DNA from 3 places in the Nonomuraea sp. 10N515B genome. Region 1 is predicted to be linked to each of the others. Evidence: riboswitches for the same ligand, from Rfam matches in the RefSeq annotation. Region 1 holds a riboswitch; each other region holds the start of a gene.
What was found. Region 1 has a riboswitch for S-adenosylmethionine ahead of ACTWQA_RS13695 (aminotransferase class V-fold PLP-dependent enzyme). Riboswitches for the same ligand answer to the same signal wherever they lie in the genome.
Positions count from the first base shown of each region.

Region 2: another riboswitch for S-adenosylmethionine. It lies ahead of thrC (threonine synthase); the one in region 1 lies ahead of ACTWQA_RS13695 (aminotransferase class V-fold PLP-dependent enzyme).
Region 3: another riboswitch for S-adenosylmethionine. It lies ahead of ACTWQA_RS51030 (GNAT family N-acetyltransferase); the one in region 1 lies ahead of ACTWQA_RS13695 (aminotransferase class V-fold PLP-dependent enzyme).

Region 1 covers NZ_JBQQBQ010000008.1:31,122-38,844, forward strand. Annotated here, with positions in the region: gene ACTWQA_RS13675 (DUF3180 domain-containing protein) at 1-209, shown strand, start outside; gene ACTWQA_RS13680 (acyltransferase family protein) at 194-1,303, opposite strand; gene ACTWQA_RS13685 (NADH-quinone oxidoreductase subunit D) at 1,300-2,445, opposite strand; gene ACTWQA_RS13690 (DoxX family protein) at 2,568-3,194, shown strand; gene ACTWQA_RS13695 (aminotransferase class V-fold PLP-dependent enzyme) at 3,292-4,599, opposite strand; SAM riboswitch class IV at 4,645-4,760, opposite strand; gene ACTWQA_RS13700 (cytochrome P450) at 4,847-6,340, shown strand; gene ACTWQA_RS13705 (SAM-dependent methyltransferase) at 6,421-7,383, opposite strand; gene ACTWQA_RS13710 (chaplin family protein) at 7,567-7,723, shown strand, end outside.
Region 2 covers NZ_JBQQBQ010000067.1:24,785-32,507, reverse strand. Annotated here, with positions in the region: gene groL (chaperonin GroEL) at 1-727, opposite strand, end outside; gene ACTWQA_RS49550 (cold-shock protein) at 1,059-1,259, opposite strand; gene ACTWQA_RS49545 (MoaD/ThiS family protein) at 1,503-1,778, opposite strand; gene thrC (threonine synthase) at 1,802-3,037, opposite strand; SAM riboswitch class I at 3,051-3,192, opposite strand; gene ACTWQA_RS49535 (RNA polymerase sigma factor) at 3,272-3,826, opposite strand; gene ACTWQA_RS49530 (alpha,alpha-trehalose-phosphate synthase (UDP-forming)) at 3,858-5,282, shown strand; gene ACTWQA_RS49525 (hypothetical protein) at 5,279-5,854, opposite strand; gene otsB (trehalose-phosphatase) at 5,890-6,660, opposite strand; gene ACTWQA_RS49515 (DUF3263 domain-containing protein) at 6,700-6,999, opposite strand; gene ACTWQA_RS49510 (SAM hydrolase/SAM-dependent halogenase family protein) at 7,117-7,723, shown strand, end outside.
Region 3 covers NZ_JBQQBQ010000074.1:7,902-15,624, reverse strand. Annotated here, with positions in the region: gene ACTWQA_RS51045 (calcium:proton antiporter) at 1-605, opposite strand, end outside; gene ACTWQA_RS51040 (NUDIX domain-containing protein) at 878-1,393, shown strand; gene ACTWQA_RS51035 (flavin reductase family protein) at 1,370-2,044, opposite strand; gene ACTWQA_RS51030 (GNAT family N-acetyltransferase) at 2,097-2,708, opposite strand; SAM riboswitch class I at 2,717-2,807, opposite strand; gene ACTWQA_RS51025 (maleylpyruvate isomerase N-terminal domain-containing protein) at 2,930-3,556, shown strand; gene ACTWQA_RS51020 (nuclear transport factor 2 family protein) at 3,582-3,941, opposite strand; gene ACTWQA_RS51015 (alpha/beta fold hydrolase) at 4,090-5,655, opposite strand; gene ACTWQA_RS51010 (LacI family DNA-binding transcriptional regulator) at 5,828-6,826, opposite strand; gene ACTWQA_RS51005 (nucleoside hydrolase) at 6,899-7,723, shown strand, end outside.

The DNA.
Region 1 (7,723 bases):
CGGCGTACGCGGGGGCGGTGTTCGGCGGGCTGTTCGCCGGGTTCGCGCTCTACACGGTGCAGATCCTGGACCGTGAGACGCCGCGTTCGGAGTTCTTCATCGCGACGGGTTCGCTCGTGGCCTGCGTGGTGCTGGTTTGCGCGGCGCTCTATCTGGAGCACTCCTGCCGCACCCCGAAGGATCCGCAGGAAGGTCAGACACCGGAGTAGTCCTCGTCCTGCCTTTGCCTGACAGGTGTGCGGCGGCGGCCGAAGAGGTAGATGACCGGAGCGGTGCAGATCAGGGGACCGATGATGGCGATGGGGCGCTCCAGCCACCATCTCAGGTCCGGCGGGATCGTGCTGCCGAGGGTGCCGAAGAGCCACCACGACAGGCCCAGCGCGATGGCCATCCCGGTGGTGTGGAACAAGTACAACGCCAGGGCGTACCGATTGATGAAGTCGTTGGCCCGGCGCCAGCGCGGCCGTTCGAGCACCCGCTCCATCGTCGGCCGGAGCACCTCGACCAGCCCGATCTGGAACAGCAGCAGGGCCACGATCACGAAGGTCGGCGGGGCCATGTTGGACCATTTGTCGCCGGGCACGCCCACCATCGAGCCCGGGTAGATCCCTGAGTACACCAGCCCAAACAGGGCGAACAGACCGGTCCACAGCAGGGCGACGTCGTAGCGCCTGGGCAGGGTCACGATCCGGTCGTAGAAAAACCCGGCCTGGTGCGCCAGCCCCCACACCAGGATCATGTTGAGCCAGCCCACCCCGTCCACGCCGTACCGGAAGCGCAGCACGTCCACCACCAGGGCCGCGCCGCCGAGCCAGATCAGGGCCAGTACGTCGTAGCGCTGGTGCAGCCACAGCGCCACCGGAAGCAACGCGATCAGCATCAGGTAGACGGCGAGGAACCACAGCGGGCTGAGCACCAGCACCACCACACGCCACATCCAGTCCACCTCGAACGTGAACGTGACCGCCGCCCCGACCGCGACCCACACCCCGGACAGGAACAACGCGGGTAAGGCCAGAGCCCGGATTCGCCGCCAGACGAAGGACCCGATGCCCACGCCGCGCTCCCGGGCCCGGTGCCAGGACAGCAGGTGCACATGCCCGCCGACGTAGAAGAACAGCGGCAGCACCTGCAGCAGCCAGGTGAGGATCCACAGCCCCGAGGTGAAGCCGAGCGGGCTGGTCGGCTCGGGGCCGTGCGGCTTCCACACGAGAATCGTGAACGCCCAGTGCCACCCCACCACGACGATCAGGCTCAGCGCCCGAAGCCAATCGACGTATTTGTCGCGTTCTGGGGGGTTCACTTGTCGATATCACCCACAACGAAGAACATCGAGCCCAGAATGGCCACCATGTCGGCCACGAGGTGCCCGGGCAACATTTCCCGCAGCACTTGAATGTTGCTGTACGAGGCCGAGCGCAGCTTGAGCCGCCACGGCGTCTTGTCTCCCTTGGAGACCAGGTAGTAGCCGTTGATGCCGAGCGGGTTCTCGGTCCAGGCGTACGTGTGCCCCTCCGGCACCTTGAGCACCTTCGGCAGTCGCTGGTTGATCGGCCCCGGAGGCAGCGAGCGCAGCCGTTCGACGCAGGCGTCGGCCAGCTCCAGCGAGACCTTGAGCTGTTCGAACAGCACCTCGAACCGGGCGTGGCAGTCGCCCCCGCTCCGAGTGATGACCTTGACGGGCAGCTCGGGGTAGGCCAGGTACGGCTCGTCGCGACGCAGGTCGAAGTCCACCCCGGAGGCCCGGGCGATGGGACCGCTGACGCCGAACTGCATGATCTGCTCGTGCGTGAGCACCCCGACGCCCTTGGTACGGGCCAGGAAGATGTCGTTGTGCAGGATCAGGTCCTCGATGTCCGGCACGCGGCGGCGGGTCTCCGCGACCGCCTCCGACACCCGCTCCAGCCAGCCGAGCGGCAGGTCCTCCTTGAGCCCGCCGACCCGGTTGAACATGTAGTGCATGCGCCCGCCGGAGATCTCCTCCATGACCGCCTGGATCCGCTCGCGCTCGTTGAAGGAGTAGAAGATCGGCGTCATCGCGCCCAGCTCCAGTGGGTAGGAGCCGAGGAACATCAGGTGGCTGAGCACCCGGTTGAGCTCGGCCAGGAGCGTACGCGCCCACACGGCCCTGACCGGCGGCTCCATGCCGAGCAGGCGCTCGGCGGCGAGCACCACGCCCAGCTCGTTCGCGAACCCCGACAGCCAGTCGTGCCGGTTGGCCAGCATGATGATCTGCCGGTAGTCGCGGACCTCGAACAACTTCTCCGCACCACGGTGCATGTAGCCGATGATCGGTTCAGCGGTGGCGATGCGCTCGCCGTCCAGCGTCAGCCGGAGCCTGAGCACTCCGTGCGTTGACGGGTGCTGCGGCCCGATATTGAGGATCATGTCCTCGGTGGCCAGCTCCTTGGCGCCCGCACCGATTCCGACCACGCGTTCCGTCATATGGCCATGCTGCCACCGTCCCAGTTGGTGATCCAGGGTGGGGGATGGTCAAGGAATGGTATGGAAACGCATCCCTACTGCGGTCTTGGGGAGGAGTCGGGGGAACGGGGGGAGATAGCACGATGAAGAAGGTTCTGTTCGATGTCGCTGTCTTGATCGCGCGGGTGGCGACGGGCGTGGTCTTCATGGCGCACGGCTTGCAGAAGTGGCAGCACGGACTCGGCGCCACCACGCAGGGCTTCAGGGAGATGGGAATCCCGTTGCCGGAGCTCTCGGCCGGCTTCGCCAGCGTCGTCGAGACCGTGGGCGGCCTTTTCCTGATCCTCGGTCTGCTGGTCCGGCCGGTCGGCCTGCTGCTGCTCATCAACATGCTCGGTGCGATCGCCTTCGTGCACTCGACGAAGGGGATCATGGTGACCGAGGGCGGCTGGGAGCTGGCGGGTGCGCTGGGTGCGCTGAGCCTGCTGTTCCTGGCGGTCGGCGGCGGGCGGATCGGACTTGACGCGCTGTTCGGGGCGATTTTCCGGCGTCGTGCCGAGCGCCGCGCCGCGGAGGGCGGCATGGGTGCGGGCGCCCACCGGCGCGGCGGAGGTCCGCTGTCGCCCTCGGAGCCCACCGCCTCTGAGCGGCCGAACGTGCCCAGGCAGCCGACGGCGTCCAGGTCGGACCTGAGCGACGAGGAGATGCGGGACATCGACGCGCTGGTCTCCGACGACCAGCCGGAACACCGCAAGCCGCCGAACCGCTGAGCCGTCGAACCGCTGAGCCGCTGAGCCGCTGAGCCGCTGAGCCGCTGAGCCGCTGAACCGGTGCCGGTGAGCGGGGCTGAGCCGCTGACCCGGCAGCTCAGCGGGAGACCAGGTCCCGCAGTGCCTCGACCAGCCGGTCCACGTGCTCCTGCGTGGTCCCGATGCCGATCGAGGCCCGCACCGCGGACGTCGTGCCGTCCTCGCATCCGGCGTCCTCACGGTCGTGCCCGCTTCGGCCCAGCAGGTGCCGCACGAACGGGTGCGCGCAGAACTTCCCGTCGCGCACTCCGATGCCGTACTGACTGGACAGCGCCTCGGCCACCTCGCGAGCCGAGTACCCGTCCACGGTGAACGACACGATCCCCACCCGCGGGTGATCGTCCCCCCACAGGGACAGCTCTCGCACGCCCTCGATCGAGGCCAGCCCCGACCGCAGCCGGGCCAGCAGCCGCTCCTCCTCGCGTACCAGCGCCGTCCAGCCGGTGGCGGTGAGCGCGTCGCAGGCGGCGGCCAGCGCGATCGCGCCCAGCACGTTCGGGGTGCCCGCCTCGTGGCGCGGCTCCGGGTCGTCGTGCCACTCCGCCTCTTCCTCGACCGAGCGCACCGCGCCCCCGCCCTTGAGGTACGGCTCCCCGTCGGCCAGCCAGTCCCGGCGCCCGATGAGCACTCCGGCCCCGAACGGCGCGTACAGCTTGTGGCCGGAGAATGCCACATAGTCCAGGTCAAGCGCGGTCAGGTTGAGCCGCCGATGCGGTACGAGCTGCGCCGCATCCACCAGAATGCGGGCCCCGTGCCGGTGTGCGATGTGGGCCAGGGCGGCGATGGGCCACAGCTCGCCGGTGACATTGGACGCGGCGGTGACCACGAGCAGCTTCGGCCCCTCGATCCCGGCCAGCGCCTCGTCGGCGGCGCGGACGGCCTCGCCGGGGAAGGCGGGCGGCGCTAGCCGTACGGACTTCCGCCAGGGCAGGAGCGAGGCGTGGTGCTCGGTGTCGAAGACGACGGTGGTGGTGCCCGCGGGCAGGCAGCCGGCCAGCAGGTTCGTGGCGTCGGTGGTGTTGCGGGTGAAGATCACGGCGTCGTCGGGACGAGCGCCGACGAACGCCCTGACCGTGTGGCGGGCCTGCTCGTACCTGGCAGTGGTGAGCTGGGAGGCGTAGCCGGCGCCACGGTGGACGCTGGAGTAGGCCGGGAGCGCGGCGGCGACGGCGGCGCTGACCGGCTCCAGACAGGGCGCGCTGGCCGCGTAGTCCAGGTTGGCGTACCCCACCAGGCGGCCACCCTTGACCGGCACCTGGAGGTCGGCCCCGAGCACCGCGGGGATCGGCCGGCTCGCGGCGGCGGGGACCTGGGTCTCGCCCGAAGCCTGGGCGGGGACGGAGTCGAAGATCGTCAGCGTGGACACGGCACATCTCCCTCAGGGACCATCGGACCCCTGGAGCAGCCACGGAGCCCGCGCTTGCCCGCCACACCGCGTGGCGGACCAGGTCTTCACCCGGGGCACCCCGCCGCGGACGCGAGGGTTGCCGGCCAGCTAGCCGGGGCTTGTCGCTGGCACTCATGACCTACGCCCGCACTATAACCCAGTTCCCACGGCAAAACGCAAACCGGCGAACTTTGACGGCTCTCTCCTCCTGCTCGGCCTGTCGTGGGTGGTGCAGCTCACTCAGCCGCTGTCCGTCGTCTTCGGCCACGAGATATCGGGACGCGACCTGATCCTGCTGCTCGACGTCGTGTTCTCGCTCGACTCGGTCATCACCGCGGTCGGCATGGTGGACAACCTCGGCGTGATGATCGCGGCCGTCGTGGTGGCGGTGCTGGTCATGCTGTTCGCCTCCGGGCCGATCAGCCGGTTCGTGGACCGTCGTGGAGCTGCTGAACATCCGGATGCGCGGCAGGCACGCCAAGCAGTCCGAGCAGCAGGAGGCGGAGCCGGAGGCTTCTACTATGAAGTAGTGCGCTTTGATCCTTGGAATCCGGATTTTGTGGCCTACCCGTACCGGGTCTACGACGAGCTGCGGCGCGAGGCGCCCGTCTGCTACTTCGAGCCGACGAACCAGTGGTTGATCTCGCGCCACGCCGACGTGAACACCCTGCTCAGGGACCGCCGTCTAGGGCGGTCCTTCCTTCACGTGGCCACGCCAGAAGAGTTCGGCAGGCCGCCCGAGCCGGACTTCCAGGAGCCGTTCTGGCGCGTGATCAGGGCGGGCATGCTCGACGTCGAGCCGCCCGTGCACACGCGGCTGCGCCGGCTGGTCTCCAAGGCGTTCACGCCGCGCATGGTCGAGTCCCTGCGCCCGCGCGTGCGCGCGATCGCTGCGGGCCTGGTGGACACGTACGTGGAGAAGTGCGGCGGGGATCTGATCGCCGAGGTCGCCGAGCCGCTCCCGGTGACCGTGATCGCGGAGATGCTCGGCATCCCCGACGGGGAGCGTCACTTGCTGCGCCCCTGGTCGGCTGACATCTGCGGCATGTACGAGCTCAACCCCACGCTCGAAGCCCAGCACACTGCGGTACGCGCGGCCGCGGAGTTCGCCGATTACCTCAAGGCCCTGGCCCGCGAGCGGCGGCGCCGCCCGGGCGACGACCTGATCAGCGCGCTGGCCGCGATCGATGAACTGACCGAGGACGAGCTGGTCGGCACGTGTGTCCTGCTGCTCAACGCCGGCCACGAGGCCACCGTGAACGTCACGGGCAACGGCTGGTGGTCGTTGTTCAGGAACCCCGGCGAGCTGGCACGGCTGCGTGCCGACCGCTCCCTGCTGCCCACGGCCGTGGAGGAGCTGATGCGCTGGGACACGCCGCTGCAGATGTTCGAGCGGTGGGTGCTGGAGGACATCGAGGTCCACGGCGTGACGATTCCGCGCGGGTCGGAGGTCGCGCTGCTGTTCGGCTCGGCCAACCGGGACCCTGAGGTGTTCGAGGATCCCGACCAGCTGGATGTGGGGCGGGTGGACAACCCGCACATCTCCTTCGGAGCCGGCATCCATTTCTGTCTGGGCGCGCCGCTGGCCCGCATCGAGCTCATCGAGTCGTTCGGCGCGCTGCTGGACCGGGCGGCCACGCTGGAGTTGCGCCATGAGCCGGCCTGGAAGCCCGGCTACATCATCCGCGGCCTGCACGCCCTGGAGCTGACCGCCGAGTGACGTGAGGGGAGTCAGCCGAATCCGCCGTCCCGGCGCCGTCAGCCGAATCCGCCGTCCTGGCGCCGTCGGCCCAGGCCTGCTCACCGTCGCTGGTCGAGCCAGCCGAACCCGCCGAGGCCCGACGGGTCGATGAGCTCCCCCTCCTCCGACGCCCTGGCCAGGGCCCGCAGGTAGGCGCGCGGATCGGTGCCGGCCAGCTCCATGGGCGGCCGGGCGCCGGTGATCCCCAGGGCCCGCAGAGCGTCACGCTGTGTGGACAAGGTTGTGGATATCGCGCCGGCCCGCCGCCCCGCCGCGGCGCACGCGTCGAGCGCGACATGGGCCGTGATATCGCAGGTCCCGTCGGGAATCGGGGAGACGACGGCGCCGTCGCGGTATCCCGTCAGCGTGCCGCACATCGGCCGGTTATCCACAGGGTGTGCATAGTCGATGGCGATTGCCCGGCCCCTGGTGAGGCGGGTCACGACCGACGCCCAGGCCTCGTCACGGGGGCGGCCGATCTCCGCCCGAGAGCCCACCCGGGACAGTGGCCACCACCGATCCATCCACTCCCGGTCGGCGGGCCGCAGCGGGCCGCCGAGGCGCTCCTCGCCCGTACGGATGTTCACCAGGACGAGTCGCGGGCCGTCGGGCGTCTGCTCGGCCACGTCCACCGGGACGTTGTCGAGCCACTCATTGGCGATGGCCAGCCCCGTGATGCGCTCCGGCAGGTCGCGGCGCCAGCCGATCCGCTCGGGAAGGGCCTGCGGCCTGGGGGAGAGATCGACGGCCGTGACCCGCAACCGGTCGCGCAGCGCGGGGTCGGCGGCGGCCAGAACTTGGGCCACCAGCGCGCCCTCTCCTGCGCCGATGTCGACCAGGTCGAGCGTCTCGGGCTCACCCAGCTCGGCGTCGAGCTGTCTCAGCAGCGCCAGCACCGCGTCAGCGAACACCGAAGAGGCGCTGACCGAGGTGCGGAAGTGGCCCGACGGGCGCTCGCGGAGGTAGAAACCCGCCTCGCCGTACAACGCCCGCTCCGTCGCCGCACGCCACGTGAGCCACATGTCTGGACTATCTCACGACTGGCATCTGACGCGCACAGTCATCGTTTGACTACTCATTGCTGTCGCATTGCGCTACCGTTACCCAGCGTCATCGCATGGACGCGCTCTGCCAACCCCCCACTGGCGGAGTCGAACGAAGCAAAGCATCCGCGGCCCGGTGCCGCGAAACCGAGAGGAGCTCTCATGCTGAAGAAGATCCTGGTCGTGGCCGGAGCCGCCGCCATGCTGTCGCTGATCGCCCCGCCGGCGCACGCCGACATCACAAACGGCAGCGGCGGCGTGCTTTCCGGCAACCAAGTGCACGTTCCGATCGGCATCCCGATCAACGTCTGCGGCAACG
Region 2 (7,723 bases), on a different contig from region 1:
CGGACTGCACGACCTTGTCGAGCAGCGGCAGCAGGTCCTTGTTGGCGGAGACCTTGCTGTTGACGATCAGGATGTACGGGTCCTCGAGCACGGCCTCCATGCGGTCGGAGTCGGTCACGAAGTACATCGACGTCATGCCCTTGTCGAAGCGCATGCCCTCGGTGAGCTCGAGCTCCAGGCCGAAGGTGTTGCTCTCCTCGACGGTGATGACGCCTTCCTTGCCGACCTTGTCCATCGCCTCGGCGATGAGCGCGCCGATCTCGTTGTCGGCGGCGGAGATGGAGGCGGTGGAGGCGATCTGCTCCTTGGTCTCCACATCCTTGGCCAGCTTGGAGAGCTCCTCGCTGACGCGCTCGACGGCGGCCTCGATGCCCTTCTTCAAGGCCATCGGGTTGGCGCCGGCGGCCACGTTGCGCAGGCCCTCGCGCACCAGCGCCTGGGCGAGCACAGTGGCCGTGGTGGTGCCGTCGCCGGCGACGTCGTCAGTCTTCTTGGCGACTTCCTTGACCAGCTCGGCGCCGATCTTCTCCCACGGGTCCTCGAGCTCGATCTCCTTGGCGATGGAGACACCATCGTTGGTGATCGTGGGAGCGCCCCACTTCTTCTCCAGCACGACGTTGCGGCCCTTGGGGCCCAGGGTCACCTTGACGGCGTCGGCGAGCTGGTTCATACCGCGCTCGAGACCGCGCCGGGCGTCCTCGTCAAACGCGATCATCTTGGCTGCCATAAGGCTAGACCTCCCAGATACAGGGTGGCTTGTCCTGGACCGAGCCGACGCCCGCGACGGCATGAGCCTGCATCTCCTTCGGCAGACCCCATCGTCTCGATCCGAGTTGCTGGCACTCTGCTGCACAGAGTGCCAACGAACTGTTTAGCACTCTACCCTGCCGAGTGCAAGCGAACGTCTACCTTCCTGCGGTTCCCGCCCTGGTCAGTCCGTCTGTACGGCGAGCCGCTCACCGTGCGGCTCGCCGTAGGTCGACGAAAGAATGGAGGCCGCCTCGCCCGGACTGCGTTGCCGTGCGATGCCGCCACCGGGTGCATACCAGTGACGAAAATCAGACCGCCCGGACAGACTCCGCCTGCGGCCCCTTCTGGCCCTGCGTGATCTCGAACTCGACGCGCTGGCCCTGTTCGAGTGCTCGGTACCCGTCCATCAGGATCGCTGAGTAATGGACGAATACATCCTTACCACCGTCTACCGCGATGAAGCCGTAGCCCTTGTCCGCGTTGAACCACTTGACGGTGCCCTGCGCCACTTCCGACTCCTCTTACTGGGCTTACAGATCTCGCCCATTCCACCGCGAGACCGTAATCGCCTGACTTAACTGAAAAACAGCCAGACGATCGCCTCGACCATACCTGTGGCACGGGGTTTGGCAACAGAGTCAATCCGCAAACGACGCATTTCTTCGCAGAGTACCTTGTTCAACGTTGAATTAGTCGGGAAAAGGAGAAGGCGCCCACTAGGGGGCGCCTTCCAATGATGTGATCGATCGCACTCAGCCGCCGGCGACCGCCGGGATGATGGAGATCTGAGTGCCCTCAGGGGCGGGAGTGTCGAGCCCCTCGGCGAAACGGACGTCCTCTTCTCCCACGTAAACGTTGACGAAACGCCGAATCTTGCCCGATTCATCAAGAATTCTCGCGCCGATCCCCGGGTAGTCGGAGTCGAGCTTGGCGAGCACGTCACGAAGCGTCGCGCCCTCGCCACTCACTTCCGCGTTCCCCCCGGTGTACGTGCGCAGGATCGTGGGGATCCGCACAGAAACGCTCATGGTTATCTTGCCTTTCCTGGTTGTCAGACAGCCGCGCGGAACGCGTCGAGAGAGGGCCGGATCACGGCGGTGGGCTGGGCGTCGTCGCCGGTGATGGCGTCGAGCGTCTTGAGCCCGTCACCAGTGTTGAGCACCACGGTCTCGGCCTCGGGATCGAGCCGCCCGCTCTCGGCGAGCTTCTTCAGCACGCCCACGGTAACCCCGCCCGCGGTCTCGGCGAAAATGCCCTCCGTCGAGGCCAGAAGCTTGATGGCGGCCACGATCTCGGGGTCCGTGACGTCCTCGACGGCCCCTCCGGTGCGGCGGGCGATGTCGAGCACGTACGGCCCGTCGGCGGGGTTGCCGATGGCCAGCGACTTGGCGATGGTGTCCGGCTTGACCGGCTGGACGACGTCGTGCCCGGCCTTGTACGCGGTGGAGACCGGCGAGCACCCGGCCGCCTGCGCCCCGAAGATCTTGTAGGGCGTGTCCTCGACCAGCCCCAGCGCCACCAGCTCCTTGAAGCCCTTGTCAATCTTCGTGAGCTGCGACCCGGAGGCGATAGGGATGATGATCTGCTCGGGCAACCGCCACCCGAGCTGTTCGGCGATCTCGTACGCGAGCGTCTTGGAGCCCTCGGCGTAGTAGGGCCGCAGGTTGACGTTGACGAACCCCCACTTGTCGCCCAGAGGGTCGCCGATCAGCTCCGAGCAGAACCTGTTGACCTCGTCGTAGGTCCCCTCGATCCCGATCAGCCTCCCGCCGAACACCCGGGCCATGGCGATCTTGGCGGCTTCGAGGTTGGCGGGGATGAACACGCAGGCGTCGAGCCCGGCCCGCGCCGCGGCGGCCGTGACCGCGCCCGCGAGGTTGCCCGTGGAGGAGCAGGAAAGCGTGTGGAAACCGAAGTTACGTGCCGCCTCGACGGCGATGGCCACCACCCGGTCCTTGAAGGAGTGGGTGGGGTTGCCGGAGTCGTCCTTCACGTACAGGGACTTCAGGCCGAGCGCCTGCCCGAGGTTGCCCGCCTTGACCAGCTTGGTCCAGCCGGGGTTCATGTTGGGCTTGGTGGCGACGTCGGCCGGCACGGGCAGCAGGGAGCGGTAGCGCCAGATGTTGGCGGGACCGGACTCGATGTCCGCGCGGGTCACGGCGCCGAATTCGTAGGCCGCTTCGAGCGGCCCGAAACACTCCAGACACGCGAAGCTGGGGCCGAGAGGGTAGCGCGTGCCGCACTCGCGGCAGGACAGAGCGACAGCAGGACCAAAGTCGAGCGACATGAAGCGAGGCCTTCCCTCATCTTCGCCCGCGGCCACCTTGACCGCGAACCGGAATTGGCACCTTGTCCCGGTCGGCCTCGCCCTGTCGCGAGTCACAAGCCGGGAGGGTTGCCGGGGCTTCGCAGGGCCGGTCCCTCCACCCCTCTGGATGAGCAATATGCAGTTGTTGAAAGGGACTCTACCCGCTTAAGTAGGCGGAATTACCATCCGTCTCAGCATTCGAGACGGGCAGTCTCAGCGATAGTCCTCACCGAGCACACCCTGCACGTATTTCCTGGCCTGGTGAATGCGGGATTTGGCGGTGCCCAGCGGGATGCCGAGCTGCTCGGCCACCTCGTTGTAGTCGAGCTGGACGATGTCGCGCAACACCAGCGCCTGCGCCAGGTCGGGCTTGTCGGCCTCCAGCGCCTCCATCGCGTCGAGCAGGTCCAGCCGGGAGCCGGCGATCACGCTCACCCGCCGCACGTCGGGCTTCTGCACGGGCAGTTCCTCCGACGTCTGCTCCGCCGCCCGGCGCTTGAGCGATCGGTAGGTGGTCCGCGCGCAGTTGGCGGTCACGATGTGCAGCCAGGTGCTGAACCTGGCCCGCCCCTCGAAGCGGCCGATGTTGCGGGCCACGGCCAGCAGGGTGTCCTGGGAGGCTTCCTCCGCGTCCTGGTGGTAGGGCAGGATCCGGGCGCAGTGGCGCATCACATCGGGCTCGATCCTGGCCAATAGCTCACCAAGCGCGCGATGATCTCCGGCTGCGGCGGATCGGGCGAGTTCCTCGGTTAGCTCATCAAGCGCCATAGCTGGGATCCTATGATCGAAGGGAGCCATGATGAACAGCGTCCTGGTCGCCTCCAACAGAGGGCCTGTCTCCTTCACCGTCTCCGACGACGGCGAGTTGACCATGAAACGTGGCGGGGGCGGGCTGGTGTCCGGGCTGTCCGGAGTGGCCAAGGAAGACGGCGTCCTGTGGGTTTGCGCGGCGCTGTCCGACGATGACCGCAGCGCCGTCCGGCTGTCTCCCGGCGGCCGGATCGACCAGGCCGGCTACGACACCGGGCCGCTGCGGATGCTGGACATCCCGCCGGCCACCTTCCACCGCGCCTACAACGCCGTGGCCAACTCCACGTTGTGGTTCGTCAACCACCTGCTCTACGACATCCCCAACGCACCCAACTTCGGCACCAGGTTCGGGCGCGAGTGGGAGTCCTACCGCGACTACAACGGCGCGTTCGCGCTGGCCCTTGCCGAGGAGGCCGGGCACGGCGCGCGGGTGATGGTGCAGGACTACCACCTGACGCTGACCCCTGCGATGCTCCGGGCCGAGCGGCCCGACCTGCGCATCGCCCACTTCAGCCACACCCCGTGGGCCCCGCCCGAATACTTCTCCCTGCTGCCCGACGAGGTGGTCGGCGAGGTCCTGGAGGGCATCCTGGGCGCCGATCACGCCGGGTTCCTTACAGGAAGGTGGGCGGGGGCGTTCATGGACTGCTGTGAAGCGCTGCTCGGCGCCGAGGTCGACCGGGTGGCCCACAGCGTCACGCACGAAGGCAGGACGACCAGGGTCGGCGTGCACAGTCTCGGCGTGGACGGCGCGGCGTTGTGGGACCGGGCCTGCGAGCCCGATGTCGAGTCCTACATGACCGCGATCAGGGATCAGGTCGGCGACCGCAAGCTGATCGTCCGCATCGACCGCACCGAGTTGTCGAAGAACATCGTGCGCGGCCTGGTCGCCTATGGCGAGTTCCTGGCCGCGCATCCCGAATGGCACGGGCGTGTGGTGCACCTGGCCTTCGCCTATCCGAGCCGGCACGACCTGCCCGAATACCGCGAATACACCGCCTCGGTGCAACGCAGCGCTCAGGAGATCGAGAACGAGTTCGCCACCGAGGACTGGGACCCGCTGATCCTCAACGTCAACGACGACTACCCGCGTTCGCTGGCCGCCTACCGGATGGCCGACGTGTTGCTGGTCAATCCCATCCGCGACGGGATGAACCTGGTCGCCAAGGAGGGCCCGGTCCTCTCGGACAACTGCGCGCTGGTGCTCTCGCGCGAGGCGGGGGCGGCGGCTGAGCTGGGCCCGTACGCGATCATGGTGAACCCCTACGACATCAGCGGCACGGCCGCCGCCCTGCACGAGGCGCTCATCATGCCCGAGGACGAGCGCAGGCGACGCCGCGACAAGTTGTGCGCGGCGGCCACCGCCCTGCCGCCCCAGAAGTGGCTGGCCGCCCAGCTCGACGCCCTGGCTTAGTTCCAGTCCGCGTACTTGAGCGCGTCGGACAGCCCCGGCGTGTTCCACTGGTCCACGACCAGGATCTTGCTCTTCGGCAGATACCACTCGCGCTGCGTGAAGCGGGCCTTCGTACCGGCGCCTGAGTAGGACACGCAACGAGCCTGCCAGGCGTTGTAGACGGCCTTGTGCCCCTCGCCGACCTGGCGCAGGCCCCGCGTCACCTTCGGGCCGATGATCTCGCCCCACTTCTTGTTGACCGGGCAGGGCTGCACGTCGCTCGCCGTGTAGAAGGGGTTCTTGCCGGTGTAGGGGCCCCAGCCCTCCGCCCCGATCTTGATGTTCTTGGGGCCGAGGAGATAGAAGGCGTCACATTGGGGCGTGCCCCAGCCCTGTGGTTTGCCGCACTTGCCCGTGACGACCTGGACCACGTCGGCGCCGAAGCGGTGCACCTCCCACTGGATCGGAATGTAGAGGGTCAGGCCGTTGCGGAACTTCAGCGGCTGGGCGGGCGCGGCGGCGTTCGCGGGCAGCGCGGCGGTCAGGACGGTGGCCGCGGCGACGGCCGCGACGGCGAGGGAGCGCTTGGACATGCGCCCGACACTAGAGATCGCGACTTGCAGTTCACTCATGAACGACTGAACGCCGACGTGAGCTCCTCCAGCAGCGCGACCACCCCTTCCGGGCCGTCCACCACGATGTCGGCGCGCTCGGCCAGCTCGGCCACCTCCGCCGAGCCGCTGCACACGGTCACGCCGGGCAGCCCGGAGGCGCGTACGGCCTCGAATGCGGCCAGATCCCCCAGATCGTCGCCGGCGAAGAGAACGGACCTGGCGGCCCGCTCGGCCAGGAACAGGCTGAGCGCGTGGCCCTTGTCCATGCCCGGCGGCCGCAGCTCCAGCACCATGCGGCCGGGCTCGACCACCAGCCCATGCTTGTCGGCCACCCGCGCCAGCGGCTCGCGCAGCGCGGCCAGCGCGCCTTCGGGGTCGGGGCTGCGTCTGGTGTGCACCGCGACGGCCCGGCCTTTGTCCTCGATCCGCACGCCGTCCAGCCCGAGATCGTCGAGCAGCAGCTGCAGCTCCGCCTCGGCCCGCGGCACGCCCGGCGGGGGCGGCGGCGCGGAGATCCGGCCGTTCTCCCAGCGCTCGAAGCCGTAGTGCCCGAGTATGACGAGCCCGGGCACGTCGGCCAGCCCCGGCCCCAGCTCCAGTGCGGTGGCCGGGGGGCGGCCCGTCACGATGGCGACGGCCAGGACGTGCGCGCCCAGCTCGGCGAGGACCGCGGGCGCCTTCGGGTGGATCACGGCGGTGGCGGGATCGGGCACGATGGGCGACAGTGTTCCGTCGAAGTCGAGCCCGATCACGGCGCCTGCCGGATCCTTCAAGATCGCTTCCATTCCAGGGATGTTCCTCACGCGGCTGCCGTACCCAGCCGGTCAGGGGCGCATGCCAAGCCTTCTTGCCGCACGGTCGCGCTGGCGGGTGGAGCGCAGTCTGCGCAGCCGCTTGACCAGCATGGGGTCCTGCTCGAGCGCCTCCGGCCTGTCGATCAACTCGCCGAGCAGCTGATAGTAGCGGGTGGCGGAGAACCCGAAGGTCTCCTTGATGGCCTGCTCCTTCGCGCCCGCGTGGCGCCACCATTGGCGTTCGAAGGCGAGGAGCTCGAGATCGCGTTCTGTCAGGGGTTGGCGGGACGTTTCCTGGGCAGCATTGTCACCGCTGAGCGGTGCTCCCATGGTGTCCTCCTCGAAAGGGGCGTGCGACGATCTCGTCACACGCACGCGGCCCGAGCCAATCGTAATGTGCGGAGTGGTGCTGTTCACGGCGGATTGGGAGACGTACAGTCACGAAATGTGACCTCAGTAATCACCCTCCTCACCGACTATGGGCTCGAAGACGGGTATGTGGCGGCCTGTCATGGCGTGATTGCCGGGATCGCCCCGCAGGCGCGGGTGATCGACGTGTGTCACCTGATCCCCTCCGGGGACGTGCGGCGCGGCGCGGCGGTTCTCGCCCAGGCCATCCCCTACCTGCCGGCCGGCATCCACATCGGCGCGGTCGATCCCGGCACGGGCGGCGCCAGGCGCGCGGTGGCGGTCGAGGCGGGCGACCGGGTGTTCATCGGCCCGGACAACGGGCTGCTGTCGTGGGCCGTGCGCGCCAGCGGCGGCGCGCGGGTCGCGTACGAGCTCAGCAACGACGAGCACTTCCTGCGGCCGGTCTCGCCGACCTTCCACGGGCGGGACGTGTTCGCACCGGTCGCGGGGCGGCTCTGCCGGACTCCGTCGGGCTCCGGCGGGCTGCGGCTCGCGGATCTGGGGCCCGAGGTCCCGGTCGACCGGCTGGTGACGCTACCCGAGCCGACGTCCTACCTGCGCGAGGGGTCGGTGGAGGGCGAGGTGGTCTCGGTCGACCGCTATGGCAACACCCAGCTGTCGATCGCGGCCGGGGACCTGCAGG
Region 3 (7,723 bases), on a different contig from region 1:
TGAGTGCCGCCCAGGCCGAGCAGCAGCGGCCCTTCGAGCCAGATGGACGCCACCGCGATGGCCGGAATGGTCAGCCCGATGCTGGCCATCGCCGACCCGAGCGCCAGGTTCAGGCTGATCTGGACCTGGTCGCGCCGGGCCGCGTTGAGTGCGGCGATCGTCTCGGGCAGCAGCACCAGCAGCGCGATCACCACGCCCACGAAGGCCTGGGGCAGTCCGGCCGACGACACCGCCAGCTCGATGACCGGCGACTCGACCTTGGCCAGGCCGACGACCGACACGAGCGCGACCAGCAGCAGCCCGAGGCTGGTCAGCGCGGTGCGTTCGGACGGCCTGGGCGCGTGCTCCTCCGGGTCGAGGGGCGCGCCGTCCCTGGGGACGGGGAGGAAGTAGTCGCGGTGCCGTACGGTCTGCGTCACCACGAACAACCCGTACAGCGCCAGCGAGGCCACCGCCGCGAAGGCGAGCTGGGCGGGAGAGAACGCCGGCCCTTGCGCGCTCGTCGTGAACGTGGGCAGCACCAGGCTCAGCGTGCTGAGCGTCGCCACGGTGGCGAGCGCCTTCCCCGTGCCCTCGGCGTTGAACACCGCGATCCGCCGCTTCATCGACGCGGTGCGCGATGACCTCGGCGTGGTGCACGGCGGCCAGCACCGCCCCGGCCAGCAGAAGGGCCGCGACGATCGCGATCGCGACCGGCAGCTCGCGGCCCCAGGTGAGCCCCAGCACGAGCAGCGCCAGAGCGGGTATGAGAACGGTCCGCAACCTCGCAGCGTTACGGAGCATATACAGGGCGTTGTTCCCTTCTTTTGGAGGCGGAAAATGGTTTCACCCTGATAATGCCTTGACATCACGTTTTGGCGGGAATGAAGGTGACCTCGTGGCCCATGTGATCGCGACAAAGACCGTGCCCTGGATCCCCGTGGCGCACCGCCTCGACGTCATGCTCTCCCGGACCGTTCCGCCCGCGGCGAGCACCACATCGGCGTTCGCGTTCGTCGCGGACGGGCTCGGCAGGACCCTGATGACCTGCGTCGATCGGGAGGGGCGCGGCTGGGACATCCCGGGCGGCCACCTCGAGCCCGGCGAGAGCGCGATCGACGCGGTGGTCCGCGAACTGCACGAGGAAACCGGCCTGCGCCTGCCGGCTGCCGCGCTGTCGATCTTCGCCTGGCAGCGTATCGAGCTCTTCGACGCCCCGCCCGCCGACTACCGTTACGCGTCGCTCACGTATATGGCCATGTTCCGCGCCGTCCTGCGGGGCCCGGGTGCCCCGACCCGCCCGCCGGCCGGCTCTGAGAGCACCCGCGCCGAGTGGCTGCCACGCGCGGACATCGAGCGCCTCTGCGGGCCCCGTACGTGGCTGACGCTGCTAGAGCGCGCGGGCTCGCTCTAGGTCTTTGCCGCGGTAGAGATGCTCGGGAATGCTGGCCAATGTGGACGGATGGACCTGCGCGCCCAACCCGTAGAACTTCTGGAAGCTCATGATCAGCGGCCGCCAAGCATCGGGATCGATCCGATCAACCGTCCCGGCCATCCTGATCTCTTCGTGCACCCACACCCGCTGGACCCGCACCTCGAACGCCAGCGTCCCGCCGTCGTCCCCCACCGGATGCACGGCCTCGACCACGGCCTCCATGCTGACCGGGCACTCGGCCACCCGCGGCGGCGCCACCGTCTCGGAAGGCGTGGCGGTCAGCCCGGCCCGCTGGAACTTGTCCGGCACGTACCGATATCCCCGCTCCCACTTGGAGTCCGGAACGGGATGGGCGCCGGTGGTGAGCGCCAGCCGGTCAACGGCGGTGGCGAGCGCGTCGGAGGGCAGGTTCAGGACGCATTCCCGCGTCCTGACCAAGTTGTGAGCCGTCTTGGCCCGTGAACCCAGGCCCAGCATGCCCCGCCAGCCGAGCCAGAAGGCCGACGACATGGGGGCCAGGTTGGGGGTGCCGTCCTCGTTCATGGAGGAGAGCAACACCACGGGCGTGCCGAAGTAGAGAATGTTGGGCTCGATCCTGGCATGCGGGTCCGCGTCCACGAAAATGCTCATGCGGATCAGTGTCGTGGCGCGTCAGGGGGGCCGCTGGCGGGTATCGGACCGCTCAACGGCGGCTCCGGACGCGGGCGCTCAGGGCCGCTTTGACCTCCGGCCACTCATCGGCGATCACGGAGAAGACGGCCGAGTCCCGCACCTTTCCTTCCTCACCCGGCGCCCACGAGGGTGACCAATTCCGCAGCACGCCTTCGAACCTGGCGCCGAGGCGCTCGATCGCCCGCCGCGAGCGTGCGTTCCTGGCATCGGTCTTGAGATCGACCCGCACCACCCCGAGCGCCTCGAACGCGTGGGTGAACAGCAGCAGCTTGGCCTCGGCGTTGATCCCCGTGCCCTGCGCCGAGGCCGCCAGCCACGTCCAGCCCACTTCGATGGCCCGCAGCTCGTCCCGCCCCGGCCAGCTCCGAGGATCCCAGAACCCCGTACATCCGACGGCCCTGCCGTCCGCCACCCGCACCTGCGCGAACGGCGTCAGCCCCGCACGCTCCCACTGGTCCCGCAGGTACGCCTCGATGTCCGCGCCTCGGGGCACCAGGGTGAACGTGTAGGCGGAGCGATCCTCCTCCGCCGCCCACGCCAGATCCGCCGCATGCCGCATCGCCAGCGGCTCCAACCTGACCAGCGATCCGCGCAGCACGGGGACATCGAGTGGCAGGCTCATCGAAACCCTCCTCATCGTTCCTGGCGTTGGCACCTTGCCGCTTCGGGCAGGTTGCCGGACCGTCACCGGGCCAGGTCCCTCAGATCCTCTGGATGACTATCGGTGCGGAGATGATGCCCGACTCCAGGGAGGGCCGTCAACGCGACGCTTCTGGCGGAGCCGGGCAGCTCGGCGCCGTTCAGCAGCCGTCGCCCGCGGGAGTTCTGTCAGTGCCGTGTGCGATGATCCCCCGCATGGACGGAAGCACGGTTCTGCAGACAGCAGCCGAATGCGAGAGATTCCTGCGTTCAGCAGCCGACCGGAGCTGGGCGGAAACCCCCATTCCCGGAATGGACTGGACCGCCGCACAGGCCGTGGCTCACGTGAGCGACTGCCTGCTGTGGTATGCCGCTGATCTTGCCGCTGGGAAGCAAGAGCTCAGCACGACGGAGATCCATGTCCGTCCTGAGTCGAAGCCGGACGACCTCATCACCACGATGACCACATACGCCACGATCCTCGCGCGGGTCATCGACGCGACTGCGCCCGGGACTCGCGGGTGGCATCCCTGGGGTCTCGCCGACGCGTCCGGTTTCGCCGCGATGGCCTGCGACGAGATGCTCGTGCACACCGCCGACGTCGGCTCTGGGGTCGGCCAGGGCTTCCTCCCTGCCGAGAAGCTCGCGGCGGCCACCGTGCGTCGCTTGTTTCCGTGGGCGCCGGCGGACACGGACCCGTGGGAGACGTTGTTGTGGGCCAACGGCCGCGCCGACCTCCCCGGTCAAGAGCGGCAGGTGGGGTGGAGATGGCACTGCGCCCCACTGACCGAATGGAAGGGCACCAACCCCAGGCGCCGAGTGACTCACTAGGCACCCGTCGCTGGATCTCCAGCACCTACATGGGCGTCTGGTGGAGGAGGACGACACGCCAGCCATCCGGGGTCCGGCGGTAGACCGTCGAGGCGTACCACGAGGACGTCTCGTCGCCGGTCGTGCTCGTCAGTTTGTAGGCGACCACGGCTCCGGCGTCGCCGAGCGGTTTGACCACGACGTCGTGCGCCTGGTTACGCCGGTCCGGATTTCCGCTTCCTTTGGCATACATGTCGAGAACCTGCTGCTTGGACACGATGCCGTAATTTCCCATGGCGACGAAGTCATCGGCGCAGTATTCCGCGAAAAAGCCCTCGTCGAAGGCCGCGTCGGCGTCCAGCATGCGCTGCTCGATTTCCGCCAGCGTCTTTTCGGTGTCGCTCATGCCGTCCCACTCCTTGGTGAAGGTGCGGTCCAGGCTGCCAGCCGTACCTGACACCTCCCGACAGGTACGGCCGACGACAGCTCTCGTTCAGCGAGGTTTTGGTGCTGAGCCGGTCCTGGCGACCGGCTCAGCACAGATCATCCCCCGGCTATGAGCGGAGCGAGGGCGCGAGCGAGCCGCCCCAGGGGAGCCCGTCCGTCGGCCACAACTCGGCCTGCCGCTTGAGCGTGTTCTCGACCCTGCCGCCCACGGGGCAGCGGAAGCCGTGCGGGGGCACGGTCAGCGAGATCAGGTAGTTGTCGATCGGCACCGTGCTGCACTCGTCCTTGCCGTAAATGCGGTGGCCCCAGCCTTCGTAGGTGAGGAGCACCGCCTTGGAGCCGAGCTGGCGGCCCACGTTGGCGGACCAGATCCACGGGGTGGAGGGGTCGTGGATCGAGTTTCCCAGCAGGATTGGAGCACTGCCCGTGTAGCGCAGCGTGTGCTGCGGGTTGGTGGTGGGGTGGTTGAGGCAGACGGGCAGGTCCTCGATCGGCATCGGGTTGAACCGCATGTCGGGTGCCAGGCGACCGGAGTTTCGCATGATCTCGGCGTACTCGTCATAGTTGCGCACCCGGAGGTTGTAGTCCTCGCAGAGAATCACGGTCGGCAGCTGGGCGACTTCTCCAGTCACGGGCTGGCGTCCGGGCAGCGGCGGCATCCACGACGGCGGCTCGCCACCGTCCAGGGCGCGAAGCATCTCGCTCAGCAGCTGCCAGGCGGGCCCCTCGGTGCCCAGCACGCCGTTCCACAGGACCTGCAGCTCGGTCATCGGGCGATCCGTGACGCCCGGCCAGTAGAGCTCGCCCTTCTGCGCCTTGTCCAGCAGCCTCTTCCACACCGCCCGGACGTCCTGCCCGTGCAGGGCGCAGCCGGGCTCCTGGTCGCACCAGCCGACGAACTGGTCGAAGGCGTCCTCGACGGCGAGCGCCTCGGTGTAGAGGAACGCCTTGACGCCGAGGCTGTGGTCCATGTTGCTGTCCAGGGCCAGCGCGCGGATCCGGTTGGGGAACAGCTCGGCGTACATCTGCCCGAGCAGGGTGCCGTACGAGACCCCGTAGAAGGTCAGCTTCTCTTCGCCGAGCGCGGCGCGCAGGGCGTCCATGTCACGCGCGACGTTGACCGAGTCGACGTGGTCGTACAGGGGGCCGGTGCGGGCCCGGCAATCGGCGTGCAGCCTCTTGTTGTAGGCGGTCCACTTGTCGAAGTCGGCCTGGCTCTTCATGACGGCGTACGGCATCTCGTTGTACACCGACGCCGAGCAGATCACCGGGTTACTGCGGCCCACGCCCCGGGGATCGAAACCGACGATGTCGAACCGCTTCTGGATCTCCTCGGTGAAGAATCCGGGGGAGCTGTAGGCGAACTCCACACCCGATCCGCCCGGGCCACCCGCGCCGAGCACCAGAGACCCGATCCGGGCGGCGGGATCGGTGGCCTTGCGCCGGGCGACGGCCACGTCGACGGTGGGCCCGTCCGGCTTGGACCAGTCGATCGGGACGGTCAGTGTGCCGCACTCGGCGGCGGGCTCCTCTTCGCAGGGCTGCCATGCGATGCCGCCACTCCCGCTGACCGCCGAGACACCGTTCTCAGCGGCCGCCGCGGCCGGCAAGACGGGTAACAGCACCGCCATCGCCATGAAAGCGGTGGCGAGCAGGGAAGATCTTCTTCGCACGTTGCTCCAATCGTTTGGTCGGTCAGCCGGCCCGCTCACGCGGCACGCGGCCGATCTTCGATCATTCCCGGTCGGCGCCGCGCGCGGAGAAGAAATGGAAATTTCCTTCACAGCGACCGGGATCAGCGCATTTCAGAAGATTTGTGCCGTTCTGGGGCCTGTCGCCTATCGGTCATCCTTCGTCGCACCCGCAGCTACGTCTGATGACCAGAGGGGCATGCGCGACGAGCGAACAGGATGCATGGCCGAACAGCAGGTCGATGGCCTGCTCTGCCATGGCCTGCAGCGGCTGGCGGGTGACTGTCAGCGCCGGGGCGGTGTGGGCGCTCTCAGGGGTTCCGTCCAGGCTGATCATGGCGATCCGGTCGGGGACGGGAAGGTCGCATGCCCACGCCCCTGACAGGACCCCGGTTGCCTGCTCATCGGTGGCGGTGATCAGAGCCTGTGGCATGGCGCCTTGGCCTGCGAGGCGGCGGGCCAGGGCGTCCGCTGCTGCCCGTGAGTAGTCACAACGCAGTAGGACGGCATCAGGATCGTCGGCGACGGCCGCGTGCCATGCAGCCCGCCGCGCCCCCACCGGTCCTGTGTCGTGTGGGCCGGCCAGGAAGGCGATGTGCCGGTGCCCGTGCGCGCGTAGGTGCGCGACCGCTTCCTGGACGGCATTCTGGTTGTCGGCCGCTACGACAGGTGCGCGCCCGCCGGTCGGGCCGTTGTGGACGTAGACGGCGGGTACGCCCGCCGCTTCGGCGCGGGCCGCCACGTCGTCCTCCCCGTCCGCGGAGACGATCACCAGAGCGTCGACCTGGGCGGCGAGGAAGCGATCGACGAGGTGCCGCTGCCGGTCGGCGGAGTAGTCAGCGTTGCCGACCAGTGTGAGTCGATCGCGCTTGTCGAGCGCCTGCTCGATATGCCTGGCCAGAGCGCCGAAGTAGGGATTGGACGCGTCAGCCACGACCAGGCCGACCACCCCTGTGGTGCGTGAGCGCAATGCGCGCGCGATGCGGTTGGGGCGATAGCCGAGCTCGGCTGCGGCGGCCAGGACGCGTTCTCGGGTCGCGGCGGCGACAGGACGAGGACCGTTGTTGATCACATAGCTGACCACTGCCGTGGAGGTCCCCGCTCTACGGGCCACATCGGCCAGCGTGATCGGCTTATCTGCGCGATTCGTCATGGCGGTTTACATTCTCTCATCTAATCGATTAGATATGGTGGCGATTCTAAACGTTTAGATCCGGAGGAGACCGTGCCGTCACTTCCCTTGATCATCGATACCGACACCGGCTCCGACGACGCGGTGGCGCTCCTGCTCGCGGCCGCCAGCGGTCTGGGCGACGTCCGTGCCGTCACCACAGTGGCGGGCAACGTACCTGTGGCTACGGGCACTCGCAACGCGCTCATCTCACTGCAAATAGCTGGATGTGTCGACGTCCCCGTCCATCCCGGGTGCGAACGCCCGATGACGCGCGCGCCGTCCACCGCCCAGCAGGTGCACGGCCACGACGGGATGGGCGACGTCGGTCTGCCCGAGCCGCTGCGAGCCGCCGAGCCGCAGCACGCGGTCGACGTCTTGCTGTCCTACCCGCGATGGCACCCAGGAGAGCTGACGCTGGTCACTCTGGGCCCACTCACCAACATCGCCGCCGCCCTGCTGCGTGATCGCGATCTGCTTACCCGGTACCGGCATGTGTACTGCATGGCCGGTGCCGCAGACATGCGCGGCAACATCTCGGCCACCGCCGAGTTCAACGTCTGGGCCGACCCCGAGGCCGCTCGGGTAGTACTGCAGGCCGCCACACCGGACAAGGTCACCTGGATCGGCTGGGACGTCTCCCGAACGGACGCGGTCATGACGCCCGCAGACCAGCTCCGCCTGGGGCGGCTCGGCACGCCCATGGCCACCTTCGCGCACCGCATCAACCGGACTGTCAACGATTGGGCCCGCGACGTCACCGGCCTGCCCGGATACGATCTCCCCGATCCCGTCACCATGGCGGTGGCGCTGCGGCCCGAGCTGGCCATCGAGCGGGAGCAGGTCCATGTGGACATCGCCCTCGGTGAGGAGACTCGC